3 regions of the Romboutsia sp. BSD2780061687b_171204_C1 genome follow, and region 2 is predicted to be linked to each of the others. Evidence: riboswitches for the same ligand, from Rfam matches in the RefSeq annotation. Region 2 holds a riboswitch; each other region holds the start of a gene.
What was found. Region 2 has a riboswitch for thiamine pyrophosphate ahead of thiC (phosphomethylpyrimidine synthase ThiC). Riboswitches for the same ligand answer to the same signal wherever they lie in the genome.
Positions count from the first base shown of each region.

Region 1: it holds a riboswitch for thiamine pyrophosphate, as region 2 does, so the genes downstream of both, thiD (bifunctional hydroxymethylpyrimidine kinase/phosphomethylpyrimidine kinase) here and thiC (phosphomethylpyrimidine synthase ThiC) in region 2, are expected to answer to the same signal.
Region 3: it holds a riboswitch for thiamine pyrophosphate, as region 2 does, so the genes downstream of both, thiS (sulfur carrier protein ThiS) here and thiC (phosphomethylpyrimidine synthase ThiC) in region 2, are expected to answer to the same signal.

Region 1 is NZ_JADMRK010000001.1:339,830-348,283, reverse strand. It holds gene thiT (energy-coupled thiamine transporter ThiT) at 1-503, opposite strand, end outside; gene tenA (thiaminase II) at 491-1,174, opposite strand; gene thiM (hydroxyethylthiazole kinase) at 1,174-1,959, opposite strand; gene thiD (bifunctional hydroxymethylpyrimidine kinase/phosphomethylpyrimidine kinase) at 1,976-2,782, opposite strand; TPP riboswitch at 2,933-3,029, opposite strand; gene I2H23_RS01735 (DEAD/DEAH box helicase) at 3,388-4,500, shown strand; gene I2H23_RS01730 (YhgE/Pip domain-containing protein) at 4,803-6,953, opposite strand; gene I2H23_RS01725 (YhgE/Pip domain-containing protein) at 6,970-8,454, opposite strand, start outside.
Region 2 is NZ_JADMRK010000004.1:211,666-220,119, forward strand. It holds gene nrdE (class 1b ribonucleoside-diphosphate reductase subunit alpha) at 1-200, opposite strand, end outside; TPP riboswitch at 578-680, shown strand; gene thiC (phosphomethylpyrimidine synthase ThiC) at 791-2,104, shown strand; gene I2H23_RS10250 (calcium/sodium antiporter) at 2,243-3,199, shown strand; gene I2H23_RS10255 (MFS transporter) at 3,236-4,405, opposite strand; gene I2H23_RS10260 (cold-shock protein) at 4,622-4,822, shown strand; gene I2H23_RS10265 (MATE family efflux transporter) at 4,998-6,356, opposite strand; gene I2H23_RS10270 (DEAD/DEAH box helicase) at 6,538-8,454, opposite strand, start outside.
Region 3 is NZ_JADMRK010000003.1:260,229-268,682, reverse strand. It holds gene thiH (2-iminoacetate synthase ThiH) at 1-403, opposite strand, end outside; gene I2H23_RS09040 (thiazole synthase) at 405-1,181, opposite strand; gene thiF (sulfur carrier protein ThiS adenylyltransferase ThiF) at 1,201-2,007, opposite strand; gene thiS (sulfur carrier protein ThiS) at 2,009-2,203, opposite strand; TPP riboswitch at 2,334-2,445, opposite strand; gene I2H23_RS09025 (CPBP family intramembrane glutamic endopeptidase) at 2,670-3,446, shown strand; gene hpf (ribosome hibernation-promoting factor, HPF/YfiA family) at 3,540-4,070, opposite strand; gene I2H23_RS09015 (DEAD/DEAH box helicase) at 4,211-5,662, opposite strand; gene brnQ (branched-chain amino acid transport system II carrier protein) at 6,268-7,557, shown strand; gene I2H23_RS09005 (cation:dicarboxylate symporter family transporter) at 7,634-8,454, opposite strand, start outside.

The DNA of each region.
Region 1 (8,454 bases), on a different contig from region 2:
ACTATAGGATTCATTCCTTTAGGTGCATATTGTGCAAAATATAATACTCCTGATATTATATACATTAAAACACTAAGGCTAGTTGCTAATATGCATCCTGCAAATATATTAAGTTTTTTATCTCTTCCAAATATTCCTGCTAACCCTAGTACCATCATTGGAAGTATATAATCTAATAAAAACTGAGCTGGATGTATTATTGTTGGTCCACTTATTAACTTTATTAAAGCAAAAACTAAACCTGCAGTTATCCCAACTTCTTTACCGTAAAGTATAGCAAGTAGCATTGTAGGTAACATTGAAAATAAAGTTATTCCCCCGCCTTGAGGATATTTTATAAATTGAATCATAGAAAGTATATAAGACATTGCTGAAAACATACCGATTAGTACTATTTCTTTTGTGCTTAATTTTCTATTTTTCATATCTTTTAGATACAAGCAAAACCATCCTATACTAACGATTAATATAACTATTCCTAATATATTATTTAAACTAGACATAAGTCTCCCTCCTTAGTTTCTTTATAGGCCATATTCCAAAATTCTAATTCATGTAAACTTGATTTTATAAATATTTCTTTTAAGTTTTCTCTTTCTTCATTACTTATATCTCTACATAAATAGTTAACATAATCTAACCACTCCCTTAGATTCTCGTCAAATTTTCCTTCAGAGTACATATCTATCCATTCTTTGTAGTAATTTCCTTCTAATGTCTCTTTGTAATTATCTAGTAGATAGTGTCCTATATAATTATAGCTCCAGTTACAAGGCATTGTAGAGATTACAATTTCTCTTAAATTTCCTTTTAAGGCTATAGCTTGCATATAACTAGTATAATTATCTGTTGTTATTTCATATTTACATGTTTCTGCTATTTTTGGTGGTACTCCTAATTTGTTCATATAACTAACATGTACTGCTGTTTCATATTCTATCGATGCACTTATGGCTCTACTGAAAAAGTTCATTTCCTCTATAGTCTTTGACTTTATTAAGCACATTGCAAATACTTTACCAAATTCTTTAAGGTATAAATAATCTTGTACTAAATAATTTTTAAATTTCTCTTTAGGTAAAGTACCTTCTCCTAGTTCTTTTATAAATGGATGTTCTAAGTATTCTTGCCATATATTTTTAACTTCTTCAAATAAATAATCTGTAAATTTCATTATATAACCTCAACCTTTCCAAATTTATTTAGCTTTTCTTCATCTAGGTCATATATATTATTCATAAGCTCAACTTTGAAGTCTCCTATAGATATATTTTCTTTATCAGCTAGCTGTCCGCATAAACTCATCGTCATTATCCCCATAGAGATAGCCTCTAAAGTTTTATCACTACTCCCAAGATATGATCCCATTAAGCTAGCACACATACACCCTGTACCAGTTATATACTTTAACTTAGGTGTTCCATTATATATTTTAATTATTCTATTTCCATCAGTTACACTATCTACTTTTCCAGTTGCACAAACTACACATTCTAATTTGTTAGCAATCTTTTTTATAGCCTCATCAATATTTTTGTCATCATCAAAAGAGTCAACACCCTTGCCTTTAACATCAAATCCACCTATATATTTAATCTCAGCTACATTTCCTTTTATTGCAGTAAATCTTACTTCATTTAATAATCTTTTTACAAAATTTGCCCTAGTTTTTGTAGCAAATACCCCTACTGGGTCAAGTACAACAGGTTTATTGTACTTATTGGCCATTTTACCTGCTTGTAAAAATAATTCTAAGTTAGAAGATTTCATAGTACCTATATTTATAACCACTGCACTTGCTACCTGAACAATCTCTTCTACTTCTTCATATGAAAAACTCATTAAAGGACTCGCTCCTAGTGCCAATGTTATATTAGCACAATCATTTATAGTTACTTCATTAGTATAATGAAGTACTAATGGATTAATTTCTTTAACTTTATTTATTAAACTATACATATTCTCTACCCCAATACTATATTTTCTTATTTTCTATTTCATAGAAATGATGAACAGGTCCTACTCCACTTCCTATATCAAAACTATATCTTATTGCGTTTGTTATATACTCCTTACTTCTTTTTACGCTTTCACATATATCATATCCTAATGCTAAGTGTGCAGCTATTGCTGAAGATAGTGTACATCCTGTTCCATGCGTATTTTTTCTATATAGCCTTTCACTCTTATATACTTTAAATATATCTTTGCCTATAAGTATATCTACAGCATCACCGTCTAAGTGTCCCCCCTTCATAAGTACAAACTTCGGACCTAATTCTAATATTTTTTGACCTGCTAATTTCATATCCTCAACATTGTCTATTTTAATACCTGTTATTTCTTCTGCTTCTGGTGTATTTGGTGTTATTATGTAGGCCATTGGTATAAGATACTCTATCATACTTTGCTTAGCTTCTGGCTTAAGTAGTGAATATCCACTCTTTGATATCATTACCGGATCAATAACTAGATTTTCTGGTTTGTATTTATCTAGAGTTTTTGCTATTTCTTTTATTATTTCTTCACTAGATACCATACCTATTTTTAAAGATTTTGGACGTATATCATCAAATACAACTTCTATTTGTTTTTTAATTATCTCTTTGCTTAAATCTTCTACCATGAATACACCTTTAGTATTTTGGGCTGTTATAGCTGTTATAACACTCATCCCATAAGTTCCTATTGCACTAAATGTTTTTAAATCAGCTTGTACACCTGCTCCACCAGACGAGTCTGAACCTGCTATTGTCAGTGTAGGTATTTTGTAGTTTTTCATATGATCTTCTCCCTTTTATTTATTAAATATTTAATTTGCTAAAGCTTGTTATCTCCTCAATTAACTTCAATATCATATATTTTTGCAATTAAAAAGCTATACCCCAACATTGGAATATAGCCTTAATTTCTAATTTAATATATAATATAATAATATATTATCAAGCTTTCCTACGCTGGTATTATCCAGATCAGGTACAAGGGTTAACGTTTCGTCTCTCAGCCTTTCGGCACCCCTAGCAAATATTTTATTTTATACTTATAGTATATTTCTATAATCTAAATAAATCAACTTTAATTATAATTTATAAAATCTTCTGTATATTTATAAATACTAACATTTATTTAATACCCATTAATATATAAAACTAACATTAATATTTTATATTAATAAATAATATTATTAGTATTAATTATAACTATATGATATTATTTATTAATACGGAAAATATAAATAAAAAGTTTACTTCGTTTAAGCGATATTCAGGATAACTATTTCTATGTCGCAACGATATAACGTTCACTAATGCTTTAAGCAACGTGTTGGCAAACTATTTCGGTCAAATCCGTTGCTCAAATTATAAAGATATTAAGAGGTAATATATAATGAATTTTGAAGAACTTGGAATTAGTAAAGATTTAGTAAATGTACTAAAAAATAGGGGAATTAACTCTCCTACACCTATACAAAAAGAAAGTATTGGATTTATAAAGTCTGGAAAAGATGTTATAGCAGAAGCTCAAACTGGTACGGGAAAAACTCTAGCATTTTTACTTCCTATATTTGAAAATATTAATCCAAACGCTAATTATGTTCAAGCACTTATATTGTCACCAACAAGAGAGCTAGCTATTCAAATAACTGAACAAGCCATTGAACTTTCAAAAGGTAAGAATATAAATGTATTATCAGCTTATGGTGGAAAAGATATAGCAGGTCAATTAAAAAAGTTAAAGGGAAATATACACCTTATAGTAGCTACACCAGGAAGACTTTTAGATCACTTAGATAGAAAAACTGTAAATCTTAGTAAGTTAAAAACTTTTGTACTAGATGAAGCTGACCAAATGTTATTTATGGGATTTAAAAATGAAGTTGAAGCTATATTAAAGGAAGTTCCTAAAAAGCGTCAAACATTGTGTTTCTCCGCTACTATGAACTCACAAGTTAAAAAATTAGCTTATAGATATATGACTGATCCTGTTGTTGTATCTATAGAAAAAGAAGAAATAACACTTGAAAATATAAATCAAGAAGTTGTAGAAACTACAGATAGAAGAAAACAAGATGCACTATGTTCTGTACTTGATAAAGATAATCCTTTTTTAGCTATAATCTTCTGTAGAACCAAAAGAAGAGCAGATGCTTTAGATGAAGCACTTTGTCAAAGAGGGTATAATTGTGCTAAACTTCACAGCGACATCCCTCAATCAAAACGTGAAAGAATTATGAAATCTTTTAGAAATGCAGATATACAATATCTTATAGCTACTGATGTTGCATCTAGAGGTATTGATGTTACTGGTGTTACTCATGTATATAACTATGATATACCAGAAACTTCAGAAGACTACATACATCGTATTGGTAGAACTGGTAGAGCTGGTGAAAAAGGTTATACTTGTCTATTTGTTGCCCCAAAAGATGAAAGATATTTAGAGCAAATTGAAAATGCTATTCAATATACTATCCCAAGAAGAGAAATAGATAATAACTAATAGTAATGTTAATAAAAATACCTAAAGGAATTATTCCTTTAGGTATTTTTATTTTCTATATCAATATTCTCTAATTCTTCTTTAGTCAATATCTTCTTTCTAGATATAAGCATATTGCACTCCATGCAATAATAATTAATAGTACCTCATCCATCTAGTACATCTAATTTAGATTTACAGTATGGGCAATAATAATCCTTGTTCATATTGTCACTTCCTTAATGTTTATTATGATTATTATTTTACTAGTCATGGAAATGCTATTCAATATTTATTTGTTAAATAATTACCATTATTTATAACTATAAACCAGACTCCTTAAACTTATCATTCATAAATTCAGTTATATTATGGAAAGTTTTCTTAAATATGACTAATGATATAAATATTACAAAGAATATTGCTAACATAGATAAATCATAATATACAGCACTCATGCTAGGTCCTGCTATAGCTTCTCTAAATCCATCTATAGCATAAGTAAATGGCCAATATGGTTGTAATATTTCAAATATCTTAGGGTTAGTTTGTATAGGATATATCCCTCCAGAACCTGCTATTTGGAAGACCATAATAACTATAGCTATAGCTTTACCTAAGTTCCCAAATAAAGAAACTAATGTAAATATAATTGTAGTAAATAGTATAGAAGATACTATAGTAAATAAATACATTAAAGGTATACTAACAGGCTTATCAAATATAAATATATTACCTGTTGCAATTATTAAAGACTGTATTAATGATACTGTCATAAATGTAAGCATTTTACCAAAATGTTTTTGAACTAAATTAGTTTTTTCTCCCGCTAATTCTTCACACTCTGTTGTAAGTAGTGATGTAGATAAAAGTGCTCCTACCCATATTGCAAGTACTGAGTAAAATGGCATTAAAGCGACTCCAAATATACCTGCCTTATATAACTCTTCTGTCTTAACATTAACAGGTGATGATATAAAAGATGCTATCTCTTTTGAATTTTTATCTAATATTGAAATTAACTTGTCTAAATTTTTATCTGTTAATATCTTAGTTTTTTCTACTAACTTATCTAAATCATCTTCAAACTTATTAAGTTCTTTTGATATATTACCTGCTTGTTTTACAAAAACATCACTACTTGATATTCCATAAGTAGAAAGTGCATCTATTTGAGGTATTATAACATTTATACTTTCTAATATGTTGTTTATATCAGAAGAGCTAGAAATCATAGCATCTCCTACACTATCTAAAACATTAGATACATCAGAAGTAAATATAGTATTTGTTAAATTTAACTTATTGTTAAATGAATTTTCTAATCCTGATAAAGAATTAAGTTGTTCATCTATTTGTTCTTTAGTTCCACCACTTTCAATTACTGATTTTAACTCACTTAATTTATCTTTTTCTGAAGAAAGTATAGTTTTTAAAGTATTAAGTGAATCTATTATATTTTGTGTCTTAGAACTTTCATGTTTGCTATTTATATTTTCAAGATCACTTATAACTTTATCTATCGTATTTTCCATAGTTGATATCAATTTTAATACCGACTCTATCGTATTTTCTACATTTTCAATTGAAGAACCATCATTTATATTTTTTAAATTATCAATTTCATTTTGTAATTTAGTATTTATATTATTTATAGTATTCATATTATTATTCATATTTTCTGATGCATTATTCACACTATCCTTTGTAGCTAATACTAAATTTTTGCTATTTTTTACTACATCTTGAAGACTATTTATTTCTTTTTTTATCTGAGGAAGATTTCCCTTTGTATTATTTAAATACTTTTTAAGTGTATTTGCATGAGAATTTGCTTCTTTTACATAATTATTTATTTTCTCTAAATTATTATATGTACTATCTAAAGCATTTTTTAATTCTATTATCTGCGGTTTATTGTCTTCTAACTTAACTCCTAATGTTGATAAAAATGAAAAAGCTTCTTTATTTAAAGTATCAACAAAATTAGCTTTTATTTCTTCTACTAACTTATTTTTAGCAACATCTGTTATTTTAGTAGCTATTGCATTAACTTTTTCATTAGCCTTATATATAATATTTGGCTTTTGAGGGTCTTTCGTTGTAAGTGTTGACAAATCTTTAGAAAAATCAGGTGGTATTTCAATTAATGCATAAAATTTTCCTTCATTTAACTGATAATTTCCTTGCCACTCATCTACAAACTGCCACCCTATGTCTTTATTCTTTTTAAGCTCTTTAACTATTTCATCACCTACATTTATAAACTTTCCATCAACGGAAGTTCCCTCATCTTGATTTACTATAGCTACTGGAATATTTCCCGTGTTTGAATAAGGATTCCAGCAAGCCTCTATATTAACCCACGCATATAACGATGGTATCAAACAAAGCCCTCCGATTATTATAAAGGCTGACTTAATAGTTAATATATTTTTTAAATCTCTTAAATAAATTTCAAAAATCTTTTTCATATGTTCACCTCTATAATTATTCTGATAAACCAGATTCTTTAAATTCTTTTTCAAATTTTCTAACTGATTTATTAAGCTTTTCTTTAAGTAAATATCCTATAAGTATAGTTACTACTCCAAACACTATAAGTATAGACACATTAAACATAACTGTACTTAAAAGTGGACCTGCTATAGCTTCTCTTAAGTTGCTTAGTGTATATGTAAATGGGAAAAATGGTTGCATTATTCTAAATATTAAAGGGTCTACTTGTATAGGATAAGTTCCTCCAGATCCAGCAATTTGTATAACCATAAGCACTATACCTATTGCTTTTCCTATATTCCCAAATAGAGAAACCAATGTATATAAAATAATTGCAAATGCTGCTGATGAAAGTACTGTAGTAAATATAAATAGTCCTAGATTTTCAGTTTGAACGCCAAGTACAAATTTATCTCCAAGACCTACTATAAAACCTTGTATCATTGCTAAAAATACAAATGTAATCATTTTTCCAATGTATTTTTCTTTTATACTTAATTCTTTAAATTTATCCACTTCAGTTGTAAGAAGTGATGTAAGTACTAATCCTCCAACCCATAGTGAAAGTGTTGTATATATAGGTGCCATACCAGATCCATAATTTTCAATAGGATATATTGGTTCTGATTTTAAATTAAATGGATTAGATATATAATTTCCCATAAGTTGTGGCTTACTTTGAAGTATTGATATTATAGAATTTAAATCATTATCACTAACTTTTTTTAATTCTGTACTTAATATATGTATAGTATCTTTAAATTGATTTAATTTAGAGTCTAAATCCTTAGACATTTCTGCAGTTAAACTACTCCCTTTAGATACATACCCTAGCATATCATTTAAAGCTTGAACTAATCCCTTTGAGCTATCTACTAATGTAGCTGCATTTTTAGCTGCATTTACTAAACTATCCGCAGTATTGTTTAGTGCTGGTCTAACCTTAGAATCATAGGAATTTATTGCATTATTTACATTACTTGATAAATTACTTGCAGTTGAATTTATAGAGTTTAATGTATCTTTCATAGATTCTATTGATCCATTTAGTTGATTTTTAAGATTCCCTATGTTTTCTTGCTGTTTACTTAATTCATCTTTTATTATATTTAATTCATTAATTAATTTATTTATATTTTTATTAGATTTAACTTCATTAAATTCTTCTAAATATTTAATAATTGAATCTATTTGGTTTTTAGTACTATTAATTTGATTATTTATCTGCGATATCGCTGATGCAACATCTGCTTTTGAAATATTACCAGAATTATGACTAATACTATTTACTATATCCTTTGTCTGATTATTTTCATTATTAATCTGGTTTAAAGTTGATTTAATACCATTAAATGAGCTATTTAAATTATCTTTTATGTTTTCTATATTTTTACTTGTATTCATATTATTATTAGATACTGCATCTAGCCCACCTGTAACTTGTGGTAGTGTACTTTGTATACTTTTTAAATATGT
Region 2 (8,454 bases):
TATCTTTCTATTACTTCTTTAGAATAGTAATTATTATCTATTAAATATGATAGCCTTTCTTCAAGACTATTAAATACCTTTGTTCTAGGTTTTATATATTCATTTATATAACTGTATAATGCTTCTTTATCTTTTTCTAATTGATATTTTCCTTCTTTATTTTTTATTATGACTTGATTATTTAGTTCTATCCAGTTCATTTTTCCCACCTTTTATTTAATGTTTTACTAATCATTATCTACCACTTATAGATATAATATTTAAACCAAATACTATATATTGTATATACACCAATAAAAGTATTCTTAATCTATTATTATATTTTATTTTTTTTATTCTTTTTAATATATAGTTTTTTCAACACATAAGGCATTGATAATTTTTTATAATTGCTTTTTTTATTTACAAATAATATTCATTATGATATTCTTAAGTTAAGTGGGAACTTATATTTTATATAAGTATTACGCTAGCCCAAATAAAGGCACTTATCTTTTGATAGGTGCCTTTCCGTTTTTATAAGTACAAAAAATTTCTTTACAATACATAAATAAAGAACTACAATGTTTTTGAAAAGATATCTAACTAGGGGTGCCTTTTAGGCTGAGAAATGATAAATTCATTAACCCTTCGAACCTGATGTAGTTTATACTACCGTAGGAAAGTTACTTTTGTGTTTATTAATAGCTATAAAACAAATATAGTCTATTTATTAATACATATTTTGAGAAGCTTTGCCTTATGGTAAGGCTTTTTTTATTTATTAAAATATAATAAGGGGGATTTTAATATGATGTATACTACTCAAATGGATGCTGCTAAAAAGGGGATAATTACTAAAGAAATGGAAATAGTAGCAAAAAAAGAAAATATGGATGTTAATATTTTGAGAGAGCTAATATCTAAAGGTAAAGTAGCAATACCTGCTAATAAAAATCATAAATCTTTAAATCCTGAAGGTGTAGGCGAAAATCTAAGAACCAAAATAAATGTAAATTTAGGTATATCAAAAGATTGTTGTGATATTGATGAAGAGATGAAAAAGGTTAATTTGGCATTAGATATGAAAGCCGAAGCTATAATGGATTTAAGTTCTTTTGGTAAAACCAAAGAATTTAGAAAAAAACTTATATCATCTTCTAATGCTATGATAGGAACTGTTCCTATATACGATGCTGTTGGTTTTTACGATAAAGAATTAAAAGATATAACTGCTAAAGAATTTTTAGATGTAGTAAGAAATCATGCAAATGATGGTGTAGACTTCGTTACTGTACATGCTGGTATAAACAAAGAAACTGCATCTGTTTTTAAAAGAAACAAAAGACTTACTAATATAGTATCTAGAGGCGGTTCTTTAATGTATGCTTGGATGGAGCTTAACCAACGTGAGAACCCTTTTTATGAATACTTTGATGAATTACTTGATATATGCGAAGAATATGACTTAACATTAAGCCTTGGAGATGCTCTAAGACCTGGGTCTATAAATGACTCTTCAGATGCTTGTCAAATAAAAGAATTAATGATATTAGGTGAACTTACTCTAAGAGCGTGGAAACGAAATGTTCAAGTAATAATAGAAGGTCCTGGACATATGTCATTAGATGAAATTGAGTCTAATATGTTACTTGAAAAGAAACTTTGTCATGGTGCACCATTTTATGTGCTAGGTCCTATAGTTACAGATATAGCCCCTGGATATGATCATATAACAAGTGCTATTGGAGGTGCCTTAGCTGCTAGTTATGGAGCTGACTTTTTATGTTATGTAACCCCAGCAGAACATTTAAGACTACCTAACTTAGATGATGTTAAAGAAGGTATTATAGCTACTAAAATAGCTGCTCATGCTGCAGATATCGCAAAGAAAATTCCTAAATCTAGAGATATAGATAATCAAATGAGTAAAGCTAGACAAGAACTTGATTGGGAAAAAATGTTTGAACTTGCTATTGACCCACAAAAAGCTAGAAGATATAGAAAAGAGTCAACTCCTAAACATGATGATAGCTGTACAATGTGCGGTAAGATGTGTTCTATGAGAAATATGAATAAAATAATGAGTGGTAAAGACTTAAATTTATTAAGAGCAGATAATTAGTTACATACTTAATTTAATATTATAAATATCTATTATATTCTTTGCATAACTAAGTTTCATCATATTTTAATGATTTACAAAAGAATACATAAAGTGGTATACTGTCCTTTATAAATATATATTTTTGGAGGAATATTAATGGCATTTATAATATTAATATTAGGTTTTATTTTCCTTATAAAGGGTGCTGACATATTTGTCGATGGTGCTGCTTCAATTGCTAGAAAATTTAATGTTCCAGCTATGGTTATAGGTCTTACTATAGTAGCTATGGGTACATCTGCACCTGAAGCCGCAGTAAGTATTACATCTTCATTAGCAGGACAAAATGATATGAGTGTTGCTAACATCGTAGGCTCTAACTTTTTTAACATACTTGTAGTGTTAGGTGTATCTGCAATAATTGCAAAGTTACCAGTTCAAAAAGATACTATAAAAAAAGATACTCCATTTTTAATAGGTATAAGCTTTATGTTGTTACTATTTTCACTTGATTTACATATAAATAGATTTGAAGGTATTTTTTTCTTATTAGTATTTGCCTACTTCTTAATAAATACTGTAAAAAGTGCTAAAAACTCTAATAATGAAGAAGACTTATCTGGTGGTGAAAGTGCTATAGCTATAGAAGCTGAAGTAAGTGAAGATGTTCCCATGTTTAAAACAATTATATTAAGTTTAATTGGTATAGCAGGAATTATTGTTGGTGGAGATATGGTTGTTGATTCTGCCACGACTATTGCAACATCATTTGGTATGAGTGCAAACTTAGTTGGACTTACAATAGTTGCAGTTGGTACTTCACTTCCTGAATTTGTTACTTCTATTATGGCTATAAAAAAGGGTGAAACTGAAATAGCTATAGGTAATGTAATAGGCTCAAACGTATTTAATATACTTTTAGTTTTAGGTTTAGCTACAACTATAAGTCCGATATCTATAAGTACATTTGCTCTTATAGATATAATATTTATGACATTTATAACAGTTTTACTTTATATCTTTATGAAAAAAGATAATTGTCTTGTAAAAAAACAAGGTTTTATATTAATAGCTTTATATATAGTATATATGATATATACTATAGTTAGGTAATCTAAAAAAGGAAGAACATAATTATGTTCTTCCTTTTTATTCGCTTATTATATTTGTATTATTTATATTCTTATATTCTAATTTATTTATTGCAAATATAATTCCAAAACTTATGATAGAAATTATTATTGAGCATATAAATATGGCTTTCATTCCATATAAGTCTATTATATTTCCATATATAAGTTTTATAACTGATGACCCAATTCCTATACAAAAAGTGTATATAGTCATGGCTGTAGTGTATAATTTTTTTTCTACTACGTTTCCTATAAAGTCAAAAACAGTTATAGTCATTATAGCTATTGCTACACCATGAGAAGCTGATGCTAATATAAATAATGCTATATTATTTGTAAATGTATATATTATCCATCTAATAAAAAGTGCAATTGCACTTACAGTAATCATTTTTGTATTTCCATATTTTTTTAAAAGATCTTTGGTCTTAACCATAAAATAAAGTTCTGGAGCTACCATAAACACAGTCAACATTCCTACAAGTTCCTTGCCTGCTCCTAAGTTTAATAAATGTATACCTTGGTAGGCGCTTACCCCATCACTTAAGGCAACAATACTTATACTTGCTAAAAGTATTAACACATATTGTTTATTAGTAAATAATTTTTTTATATCTACTTTTAAATTTAACTTTTCTTTAGACTCCATTTCTTTAGGTGTATTTAAATATGGAGTTATAAATAAACATAGTAGCATACTAAACATAAACATGTAGAAAAATGCCAAATCATTTCCTGTTAAATTCATTATATGACCACAAATAAAAGCAGATAGTGCATATCCTATAGAACCTAATACCCTTACTTTTCCATAATTTTTATTTTGTTCTTTACAATATGAAGTTGTTATAGTATCTGCAAGTGGCAATAATGAATTTCTAAACATTTCAAAAAATATCGCTACTATAAATATCGGTATAAAAGACGTTGTTTTTGAATATAAATATCCCAGTAAAAATGCTACTAATACATTTATCCATAATATAAGCTTTTGTTTTTTTATAATATCACTTATAATCCCCCATATAGGTACAAGTGCTATACCAATTATAGATGGTATTGATACTATAATCCCTATTTGCGATGGACTAAAGTTTAATGTTTTTTCTAAGTATACAGGTAAATAAGTCATAAATGACCCCAATCCTATAAACATACATAAGTATTTTATATAAAATTTAGACATAATATTCCTCCTCTTATAAGAATATACCATAATATTGTTAGTTTTTGTACAATCATTTTTTTTATATTTTTTAGAAAATTTAGGTATATTTATTAGTATTTAAGGTAATTATTTAAATAAATAAAAAAAGTGTGTACATTTGCTTAAATAAGTGTTACACTTAAATTACAGTAAATCAAGAAACAATCTTGATGTAGGTTTATAGGAGAATTGAAAATGATTCAAGGAATAGTAAAATGGTTCAATAGTGAAAAAGGATTTGGATTTATATCTGTAGAAGGTGGAGATGATGTATTCGCTCATTTCTCAGCTATACAAGTTGATGGATTCAAAACTTTAGAAGAAGGTCAAAAAGTAAGCTTTAATATAGTTGAAGGTGCTAGAGGTCCTCAAGCTGAAAACATAACTATATTATAATCATATAGATACGTTTTAAAGACTCAAATTTATTTGAGTCTTTTTTATTTATTAATTTTAATAATTATAAATTTTCTGAATATAGCAACAATTAAAAATGTCTATGTTATTTTTTACATAGACATTTTTAGAAATACAAAAGTATTTATAGATACAATGTTTTATAATATATAATTTACATATCTTTTTTATCTCGAGTTACATCATTTATCCAATTGCCACTTTTAACTCTTATAAATCCAACTATACCTTTTAATATTTCATCACTTTTTAATAGAAAAAATACAATAGATATTGGTAAATTAAATATAAATGCACCTATAAATCCAAGTGGTATAGATAATCCCCACATAAATATCATTTCATATTTAAATACATACTTATTATCTCCTCCTCCTCTTAAAACACCCATCATAAGATTTGAAGATAAAGACCTAAACAATGCTACTATAGCTGTTGCTGTCATTATTTCTTTTGATATTAATTTCGTTTCTTGTGATATATTATAAAATCCTAATATGGCATCTTTACATAAATAAATCATTAAAGCTGATATAACTCCAACTATTATGCTTAGTATGCTTATTGTGTTTGCATATTCTTTTACTTTTTCATAGTTTCCTTTGCCTATAGCATTACCTATTATAACTGATGAAGCACTAGATAATCCTTGTATAAATAAAGTTGCAAATTGATTTACTACATTATTTATGCTATTTGCTGCAACTACACTAGTCCCCATCCTACCAACTATTATAGATATCATAGACGATCCTACTGACCAACATAGTTCATTAAAAAATATGGGATATGTTACTTTTACATAATCATTAAATATTATTTTATCTATTTTCAAAATATAATTTAACCTATATTTTATTTTACTTTCTTTAAAAATTATATATGCAAATATTATAAAAAATTCTATTATCCTAGATATAACAGTTGCAATAGCTGCTCCTTTAATTCCTAATGGACTTATCCCAAACCTTCCAAATATTAATATATAATTTAAAAATATATTTATAAATAAAGATATACTATGTATGATCATAGGTATTTTAACAGTTTTAATGGACCTAAGTACACCGACAGTAGAAACTGTTAATGAATAGAATACATAACTTATACTAACTATCCTTATATACTTCTCCCCCATTGATATAACTGATATATCATCTGTAAATAGCTTCATAAATGCACCTGGCATAACCATAGCCACTAATACAAATAATATTGATAGTGCTATACTTAGCCAGTATGTAATAGTAATTACCTTGTGTATTGATTTTATATCTTTTTTCCCATAGTATTGAGAACACATAACGTTAGAGCCTCCAGAAATCCCAAACATTAATATCATCAATATAAAAAAAAGATGATTAGCTATAGCTGCTGATGATAACTCTACTTCGCCTAGTCTACCTAACATAACAGTGTCTGCCATATTAACAGATACTGTTATTAAATTTTGTATAGCTATTGGTATTGATATATCTATTATACTTTTATAAAACGATTTATCTTTTGTCATATACACTTATATTCATTCCTTTCACAAGTACATATATATCTTTTGTATTATTTAAAAGTTAATACATGTACTTATTTACTATTTATGTATATAAAAAAGACTAAGATTTAATCCTAGCCTTTTTATGATTAATCACATCTATATGTAGTTTTTCGTATTTTTGATTTTATATTCTAATTTTTTAGTCAAACATTATATCTATTATATCATCTACTGACATTTTACTAAGAAAATTTCCACTATCTGTATTACTATCTATAAGCTCTTTTACTAATTCTTTTTTCATTTCTTGTAATCTTATAATTTTTTCTTCTACTGTATCTTTAGATATTAGTTTTATAACATTAACAACATTTTTTTGCCCTATTCTATGAGCTCTATCACTTGCTTGATTCTCTACTGCAGGATTAAACCATGGGTCAAAGTGTATAACTATAGATGCACTAGTTAAATTTAAACCTGTACCTCCTGCTTTTAACGATATTAAAAACACATTATCATTATTTTTATTGAAATCTTTAACTAAATTAACTCTATCTTTTGGGTTAGTTTTTCCATCTAAATAGCTATAGCTTATATTTTCATAGTCTAATCTATCTTTTATTTTCTCTAATACTTTTGTAAACTGTGAAAATACTAATATTTTTTTGTCTTTATTTTCTTTTAACAATTTTACAAGCACCTCTAATTTAGAGTTTTTTATCTCATAGTTTTTAACCATTAATTCAGGGGCTATCGCTAACTGTCTAAGCTTAGTTAAATAAGATAATACAGACATATTATCATTTATTTGAATTTTATTTTTAGCTAAACTAAGTAAACCTAAGTATGCCTTTTTATGTTCTTTGTTAAGCTCTACATAATACTTTTGCTCAATTTTTTCTGGTAATTCATTTATAACTTCTTTTTTTGTTCTTCTTAATAAAAATGGTTTTATAAGCTTTTTTAAATCGTCTATATTACCTTTGTCTAAAAATATTTTTTTAAACTTTGATTTATCATATAAATATCCTGGCATTACAAAGTCAAATATAGACCATAACTCTATTAAGTTATTTTCTATTGGAGTTCCAGTTAGCGCAAACTTAACTTTTGCATTAATTTTTTTTACAGACTTAGCTATTATAGAATCTGGATTTTTTATATTCTGGGCTTCATCTATTATACAGTAATCAAATTTTATATTTTTATATTTTTCTGTATCGTTTTTGTAGGTTGTATAAGTTGTAAGTATTACATCATAATTATCTATATGGTTTATAACATCCTCTCTTTTAGACTTATAAGCTAGACCTATTTTTAGATTAGGAGAAAATCTTTTAAATTCTTCAAGCCAATTATAAATAAGTGATGTTGGTGTTAATACAATAGCTTTTTTATTTTCATTAGATTGTAAAAAAGCTATTGTTTGTATTGTTTTACCTAACCCCATCTCATCTGCTAAAATTCCTCCAAACTCATATCTAGACAAAGTTTTTAAAAATTCATATCCTTTAATCTGATACTCTCTAAGTTTTGCATTTATATTAGGCTGATCAATTTTTAAATTTTCTACTTTTTTAAAGTTCTCGACTATATTGTCTATATGATGACTTCCTTTTATAATAGAACTATCATTATCTTCTATATATTTTTTTAGATATAGTGATTTATTATTGTCTATTTTCATAGAAGTAAGATTTTCATACATCCCCAAAGTATCTATTAGTTCTAATGATTCTTTTAAATTCTTCTCACTTAAATCCAAGTAATTTCCACTTTTAAATCTATATAATTTATTGTTTTCTTTATATGCATTATATATATTTTTATATTCACCTTCACTTATTCCATCTATTTCTAGTCTTGCATTCATATAACCATCTTTTGATGATAATATATTAAATGTTATATTTGGATTTAACTTTGTGCCTTCTTTACTTTCATATTCTTTATCATTATTTAAATCTTCTATACCCTTTAGTACTATCGCTACTATGTGAGAGCATAAATTATTAGATTTTATACTTTGTGACTCTGAAAAACAATCACAACTTACATTTGATATTTCTCTAGTTTTAGTATTTATACTTATCATTGATGTATAATCTCTTCTTCT
Region 3 (8,454 bases), on a different contig from region 2:
AATGAATCTTACTTTCTCCAGTTAAAAGCAACAAATGCTTAAATCCCTCTTTAGATATTTCATTTCCTTCTATTTTAATTTCATTAATGTTGAGCTTTTTTCTACTTATTCCAGAATCTATATTATATCCACAGTATAGACATTTATTTACACAATAGTTTGCTATATACATAGGAGTATACAAAAGTATAGTCTTTCCAAAATATCTATTAGTTATCTCGTGTGCTTTTTGTGCCATTTCTTCCAGGTATTTAGTGGCTTTTTTAGATAATAAATTTAATAAATCATATTCATCTAAATTATCCTTTTCTAAACTTCTTAAAACATCATAATTTGATACATTTTCTAGATATTTATCTATATCAATATCTTTATACTTTTCTATAACATTATAAAAACTCAAATTAAACACCTACTTCACTTAAAAATCCAGTAAGAGGTGAAGATGCATTTGCAAAATTGCTTACTCTTCCTGTTTTAGCTAAATATGCTTCTCTTCCACCTTCAACTGCTAATTTGAAAGCATTCGCCATTTTTATAGGGTCGCCTGCACTAGCTATTGCAGTGTTTACAAGTACTGCTGCTGCCCCCATTTCCATAGCTTCCATAGCCTGAGATGGTTTTCCAATTCCTGCATCTACTATTATTGGTATATCTAATTCTTCTATCATTATTTTTATCATTTCTTTCATTTTAAGCCCTCTATTAGAACCTATTGGTGCCCCAAGTGGCATAACTGCTGCTGCCCCTGCTTCTATTAGCCTTTTGCCTGCATATAGATCTGGACTCATATATGGAAGAACTACAAATCCTTCATCAGCAAGTATTTTAGTTGCTTTTATAGTTTCTTCATTATCGGGTAATAAGTATTTTGTATCACTTATTACTTCTATTTTTATAAAGTTTCCACATCCCATTTTTCTAGCTATTCTTGCTATCCTAACAGCTTCCATATGATTAGTCGCTCCTGATGTATTAGGAAGTATTGTCATATTGCTAGGTATATGTGATAGTATATTTTCTTCTGTATTGTCTAAGTCTACTCTTCTTAGTGCCATAGTTATTATTTCACTGTTACTTGACTCTATTACTCTTGGTAACATATCATTTGAACTATATTTTCCCGTTCCTATTAAAAGTCTACTATTAAACTCATGTCCGTTTAATATTAATTTATCCATTTTTATCCCCCACATAATCTTATTTGTCTTCTATCAATATTTTTGTTGCTAAATTAGCCATGTGATTAGCACATATAGCCACCCTTGGTGCCATAAGCCCATCACCTTCTTTAGCTTCATTTATCTCATCTCCACATATGTAAAATTTATCTCTGATTTTTCTTGTTTTTATTATGTTAGAATCATAATATCCTGCCACTCCAGATGAGGATATTAAATATTTATCTCTCATTTTAGTTAAAATGTTATTTGCAATTTCTGCTTTGTACTTTGGATTATCAAAAGCCTCTATTATTATATCTACGTTCCCAAATTCATGTATATTTGATGAATCTATTATTTTGTTTATAGTTTCAACTTCTATAAATGGATTAATATTTTCTATATTATTTTTAAGTGCCTCGGTTTTATATTTTCCTATATCATTTATAAAATATTGTTGTCTATTTAAATTAGATGGTTCTACTATATCAAAGTCTGCTAGTATTAATGTTCCTACGCCTATTCTAGCTAAAGATATAGCTATATTTGAACCCAATCCACCAATACCTAATATTGCTACTTTTCCATTTTTTAATTTGTAGTGAACATTTGGAGTATGTCTGCTAACCATAAGATTTTCTAATTCTTCAAATTTTGGAATTTCACCCCTTTTTATTAATGTAACTCTATCATTTTCATATAATTCTAAATCTACATATGCATCTACTGGATGACCATTTAGTATTATTATATCTGCATCTTTTTTATATTTTTCTTTAACTTTATCTACTGTAACTATATCTTCATCAATATTTACAAGTAGCTCATTTATAAAAAGTTGCATCTTATCCCCCTCCAACAAACCTTATGACTTCTATAACATCTTCTTCTCTTAGTATATAGCTATCGTATTGATTATTTTCAATTATGTTTAAATTTATCTCTACTACTACGCTATCTTTTTTTACTCCAATATCTTCTAATAACTTTGATATTGTCATATCTGATTTAAATTCAAACTCTTCCCCATTTACCTTCACTTACATTTCCTCCTTTTAAGGATTATCTTTTATAAGATATAAAAATAATTATATAAATTTAACTTTAATAGCATTAAAAAAGCACTCTCTTTTTATAGAGAGCGCCTTATTTAACTAAAAATCTAGGTACATTAAAATATACGAGCTTCCCTACGTAAGAATTATCTTAATCAGGTTCTTAGAGTCTGAAAGTTATGGCTTTACTTCTCAGCTATCCAATCATAGCTCCCCTAGCTTTTATTTATTTTTACAAGTTGAGTGTAGCACAATGTATTTTCATAATCAACAAATTATTAGTTTATAAATAAACTATATATATATATTTATTATACGAATTTTATTTAATTTCCCTATTAAATTAGTTAGATTTCTTATGTATAATAATTATATAGTTATTCAATAATTTCAATATACTTTGAATTATTCTATAAATTAATTCTTATAAAAAATTCGGAGGCGAAAAAAATTGATTTCAAAAGATACAAAGTACTTTTTTATAGTACTAATACTTTTTTGTATAATTGGATTTACAGTAACTATATCTACAACACAACTCAATATTTTAATATATGGTTCTCCTATTTTTATGTTATTTTATGCACTTTCAGGGTATTCTCCTGCTTTAGCTGGATTAATTACCGCTAAAAAGTTTTTGTCTAAAGATGAATTTGATAGATTTTTAAGGAACTGTGTAAATGCAAACAGGAGTCTAAAGGAATATTTATATGTTATTATCGCCGCTTTAATACTTTGGACCGTTCCATATATAGTAGTTGAAATGTTTAGAGGCTATGGTGCCTTACTAAAATCCCCATTAATATTTTTAAGTTGGTTAACTCCTATAATGATATTTGGGGGAGGATTAGAGGAAATAGGATGGAGAGGTTTTTTACTTCCTAAATTACTAAAGAAATATTCTCCTTTTAAAAGTTCTCTAATAATAGGTATTATTTGGTCCTTATGGCATCTACCTTTATGGTTTGTAGTTGGTACACCACAACAACATACTAGTTTTATTCCATTTGCTCTTAGTTGTATTGCTTCTTCTTTTGTACTTACTTACATATACATGGAAACTAATAGCATTTGGCTTTGTATATTATTTCATGCTTTAGATAATGCTTGTTCTTATGTATTTGAGTATGATGTGGATTTACATATAATTATAGCTCTAGCAACTTGTCTAGCTGGTTTTATTATATTTTATATATCAAAAAAATGTATAAAACTAAAATCTAAATAATTCAAGTTATATTAATAATAATAAGCTATTTTTTAATAATAAAAAACGTATTGAAATTTTCAATACGTTTTTTATTATTAAATGTTTATGGTATTACACTTGTTCTATAAGGCCATATCCATCATGTCTTTTATATATAATACTTGTTTTATTTGTCTCTATATTTCTAAATAAAAAGAATTGATGTCCTAATAAATTCATTTGAACAATTGCATCTTCTGGAGTTATTGGCTTGTCCATTTTAAATTTCTTTCTTCTTTTTATTACATCGTCATCTAAATCTATTTCTTCATATTCCTCTATATTATCAAATCTTATACTTTCATTTTTTCTATTTCTTCTTATCATTTGTGTTTTGTATTTTCTAAGCTGTTTATAAAGCTTATCATATAATAAGTCTATTGCTGAATATAAATCTTCTTGGCATTCTTCAGCTCTAACGATAGTTCCATGTTTAGTATATACTGTCGCTTCAATACTTTGATTTTTTCTCTTTACATCTATTTTAACATGTACATCAAAATCATCATTAATATATTTTTCTAGCTTTTCAAACTTACTTTCAATTTTTTCTCTTATTGCCTCTGTAACTTTTACATGCTTTGAAATTATTTTTACGCTCATAGTATGTACCTCCTGTATCTGGACTACATTTTTAAATATACAAGTTATCTTGTATATTTAAATAATAACAGGAAAACAATTACATTTTAAGGCTATTATTATATATTTTTTTGGTGTATTATAGAAGTTAAGGGGGTTTTTTATCTACTATCTTTTTTTATTTTTACCATCTTCTTTTTTACACTAATCTCTTTATACTTCTTTAATATAATTTCACCTTTGTGATTTAATATATCTACATAAGAACAAAGGTCTTGTACCTCTATTACACCTATATCTTCATTATTTATTCCCTCTATACTATTAAGAGCTCCAACAATATCTATAACTCTTATTTTCTTTTTCTTTCCAGCATTTAGGTATAGTCTCGTTACTTCACTGTGAACCTTTTTTTCTTCATTTCTATTTTTTCTATTTTTTAAAACTTTTTTATTATTTTCTTCAAACTTAGCTTTTCCTAAAGCAATATCTTCTTTTTTTATGTCATCTAGATCTTCTATTTTATATCCAATATAATGTTCTATTTCTTCCATATACTTTTCATCTTTTTGATTTACCATAGTTATAGATTTTCCAAAGCTTTTTTTTCTACCTGTCCTACCTATTCTATGTATATAGTTTTCTTTATCTCTAGGCACATTAAAATTTATAACTAAAGATATGTCATCTATATGTATACCTCTACCAGCTACATCTGTACTTACTAGTATATTAAACTTACCATTTTTAAAATCTTTTATCGTAAAATTTCTTTTGTCTTGAGACATATCACCATGAAGTTCTGTTACTAAAAACCTATCTTCCTTTAAATTTTTATAAAGTTTTGTAACAGTTTCTTTTGTATTGCAAAATATCATAACTGATACTGGAGCCTGAGAATATATTATATTTTTTAAAGTATCATACTTTTTTTTATCCTCTACTTTGACTGTCTTTTCTGATATTTGTTTATTATTTAATAAATTTTCATTTTTTACTTCTACCATTTCTGCATCTTTCATATATTCTAAGCAAATATTTTTTATATCTTTATCTATAGTCGCTGAGAATAGTCCTTTAATGCTATTTTTAGGTATACTATTAAATATAAACTCCATATCTTCTACAAACCCTTTTTTAAGCATTTTATCTGCTTCATCAATTATAAAATATCTTATACTTTCAAGGTTAATTGTACCCCTACTTATATGATCAATTATTCTTCCTGGAGTTGCTACTACAATATGAACTCTTTGCTTTAACTCCTTTATTTGATCTTTCATAGGTTGTTTTCCAAATATAGCACTACATCTTATTTTCTTCAATCTACCTATATTAGATATCTCTTCTTTTACTTGAAGTGCTAACTCTCTAGTGGGTACAACTATTAGTGCTTGAAGATTGTTATTATCCACTTCTACTGTTTCACATATTGGTATAGCAAAGCTCGCAGTTTTTCCACTCCCAGTTTTTGATTTGACTATTATATTTTCATATCTTAATAACCTTGGTATAACTTCACTCTGAACTTTCGATGGTGAATTATAGCCTAAATTATACAATGCTTTTAATATATCTTTATTTAATTTTAAACTCTCAAATTTATTATTCATTTAATTCCACCTTATCTAATTTTACTATTATTGTTTTATTAACCATCATAGAATATGGCTAATATGTTTATTTTATTTCAATGTTTTATTGTATTATGATTGTCTTTTTATTTTATTACTTTTATATTAGCATTTAACTAATATACACTAAATTTTTATTTTTTCTATAATTGCTATTACTTAAGCCTTTATAATTTACTGCATATTTATAAAATATTTTTTACTTTAATTATAAAATAATTTGTATAAATTTTCTGAAAAATATTATTGACATATTCCCTTTAACTATATATAATCAATTTAAATATAAATTTTTTAGGAGAATATAAATATGATAATTAATACAAATCTAACTAACAATAAACAATTAAATATATCTTATTTTAGCTTTTGGCTATTGTAGTTGGTTTGTATTTATGAACGATAGATTAATCGTAGATACAAACTGGTACTTGTTTGTATCTATGATGGTGAAAGCTAACTTGTTATGTAAAGCCACATAGATAATACTATGTGGCTTTTTTATTTATCCTAGGCAAAATAAAAGTCACATGGTACATACTATGTGGCTTTTTTATATATAAAATAAAAAAAGAGGTGTTATTATGAAAAAAAATATTGATATTATTGTTATTGGTTTCGCACTATTTTCAATGTTCTTTGGAGCAGGTAATTTGATTTTCCCACCATACATAGGTGTTACCTCTGGTAGCAATTGGCTAATGAGTTTCTTAGGGTTTATAATTGCAGATGTTGGTATAATACTACTTTCTATCAATGCAATAGCAAAGGCTGGTTCATTCCAAGATGTTATTGGAAAAGCTGGCAAAAGATTTGGGCTTACTTTAGAAGTAATAATGATGTTGTGCTTAGGTCCAATATTAGTAGTTCCTAGAACTGGTGCAACTACATTTGAAATGAGTATACTTCCTCTAAATAACTCATTTAATCCAATAATATTTTCAATTTTATTCTTTACACTAGTGTTTATATTAACTATAAAACCAAGTAAGGTTATGGATATTATAGGTAAATTTTTAACGCCTATACTTTTAGCAGCGTTAGCGATCTTAATAATCAAGGGGATATTATCTCCTATTGGTGAGTTAAATACTAATATTTCTTCTGATAATCTATTTATGAGAGGTGTAACTCAAGGTTATCAAACTATGGATGCCCTTGGATTAGGTGGTATAACTGCACTTGTTATGTCATCTTTCTTAAGTAAAGGTTACAGAAATAAGAAAGAAAATATAAGCCTTACGATAAAAGCATCTTTAATTGCAGGTATTGGGCTTACACTAGTTTATGGTGGACTAGCATATCTTGGAGCTACAGTTTCTACGGTGTATGATGCTAGCATTTCTCAGACAGAATTACTAGTTAATATAACAAATCTTTTATTAGGAAATACTGGTACTATATTATTAAGTATAGTTGTTGCATTTGCTTGCTTAACAACTTCCATAGGATTAACTTCTGTTACAGCTAAGTATTTCGAAGATGTAACTAATAGAAAACTAAAATATGAATACATAGTAACCTTTATATGTGTATTTAGTGCCATATTTTCTAATTTAGGCGTAGATAAAATAATAGCTATTGCTGCTCCTATACTAACAGTGTTATATCCTGTTTCAATAGTTTTAGTTCTAATGAGCTTGTTTGGAAAAATATTTAAGAGAGATTCTGCTTTTAAGGGTGCTGCTTATGCAACATTATTAACAAGCTTGCTTACAGTACTTAGTAATCTAGGTATAAATATCCCTTTTATTAACAATCTTCCATTTGCTAATATAGGATTTAACTGGGTTATTCCTGCACTAATTGGAGCTTTTTTAGGCAAACTAATAATTAAAGAAAATAGTATATGTATAAATTCAAAGATTTCTTAATAAAAATATTCATATAAAAAACTAATAAAAACCTTCAAATAATTAATAGTTGTTTGAAGGTTTTTTATAGATTTTATTAACTTATTTTATCTTTTTCAATTTTATCTAATGAACTAGCAACTGCTATTGCTGAAGCCATAGTTCCATTAACATTAAGCATTGTACGTCCCATATCTAATATTGGATCTATAGCAAGTATTCCACCTAATAGCGGGAAATATGCTCCCATACCCATACCTGATATAACTACTGAAACTGACATTGTTGCAGTACCTGGTATCCCAGCTATTCCTAACGAACTTATAGTTATTACTATAAGTAACATGATATAAAAACTAAAGTTCATAGGAGTACCAGACATATTAGCTACAGTAATTGCCATTAATGCTGGATAGATTCCTGCACAACCGTTCATTCCCATATTAGAACCTAAACTTCCTACAAAACTTGCTATACCTTGATCTACTTTAACATTATCTGTAAGTGTTTCTATTGTTACAGGCAATGTTCCTAAACTTGATCTAGATGTAAATGCTAATATAAGTGGTTTAGATACATTTTTTAAGTATTTTATAGGATTTACCCCACTTAAAGTTATTATTACTAAATGTACAATAAACATTATTGCTACACTTACATAAAGAGCTATTATAAAGTCCATAACATCTAATATTGATGTTACACCTCTATCTATTATCGTAGTAGCCATTAAAGCAACTACTGCATAAGGCATTAGTTTTATTACTGTTATAGAAACACTTATTATTATTTTATAAAATGCTTCTACTAAATCTACAAATGGTTTTATTATTTCTGAATACTTTTTATTAAGTCTCTTTACTGCTATACCTAAAAATCCTGCAAATATTACTACTGCAACTACATTAGCTTGTGCCA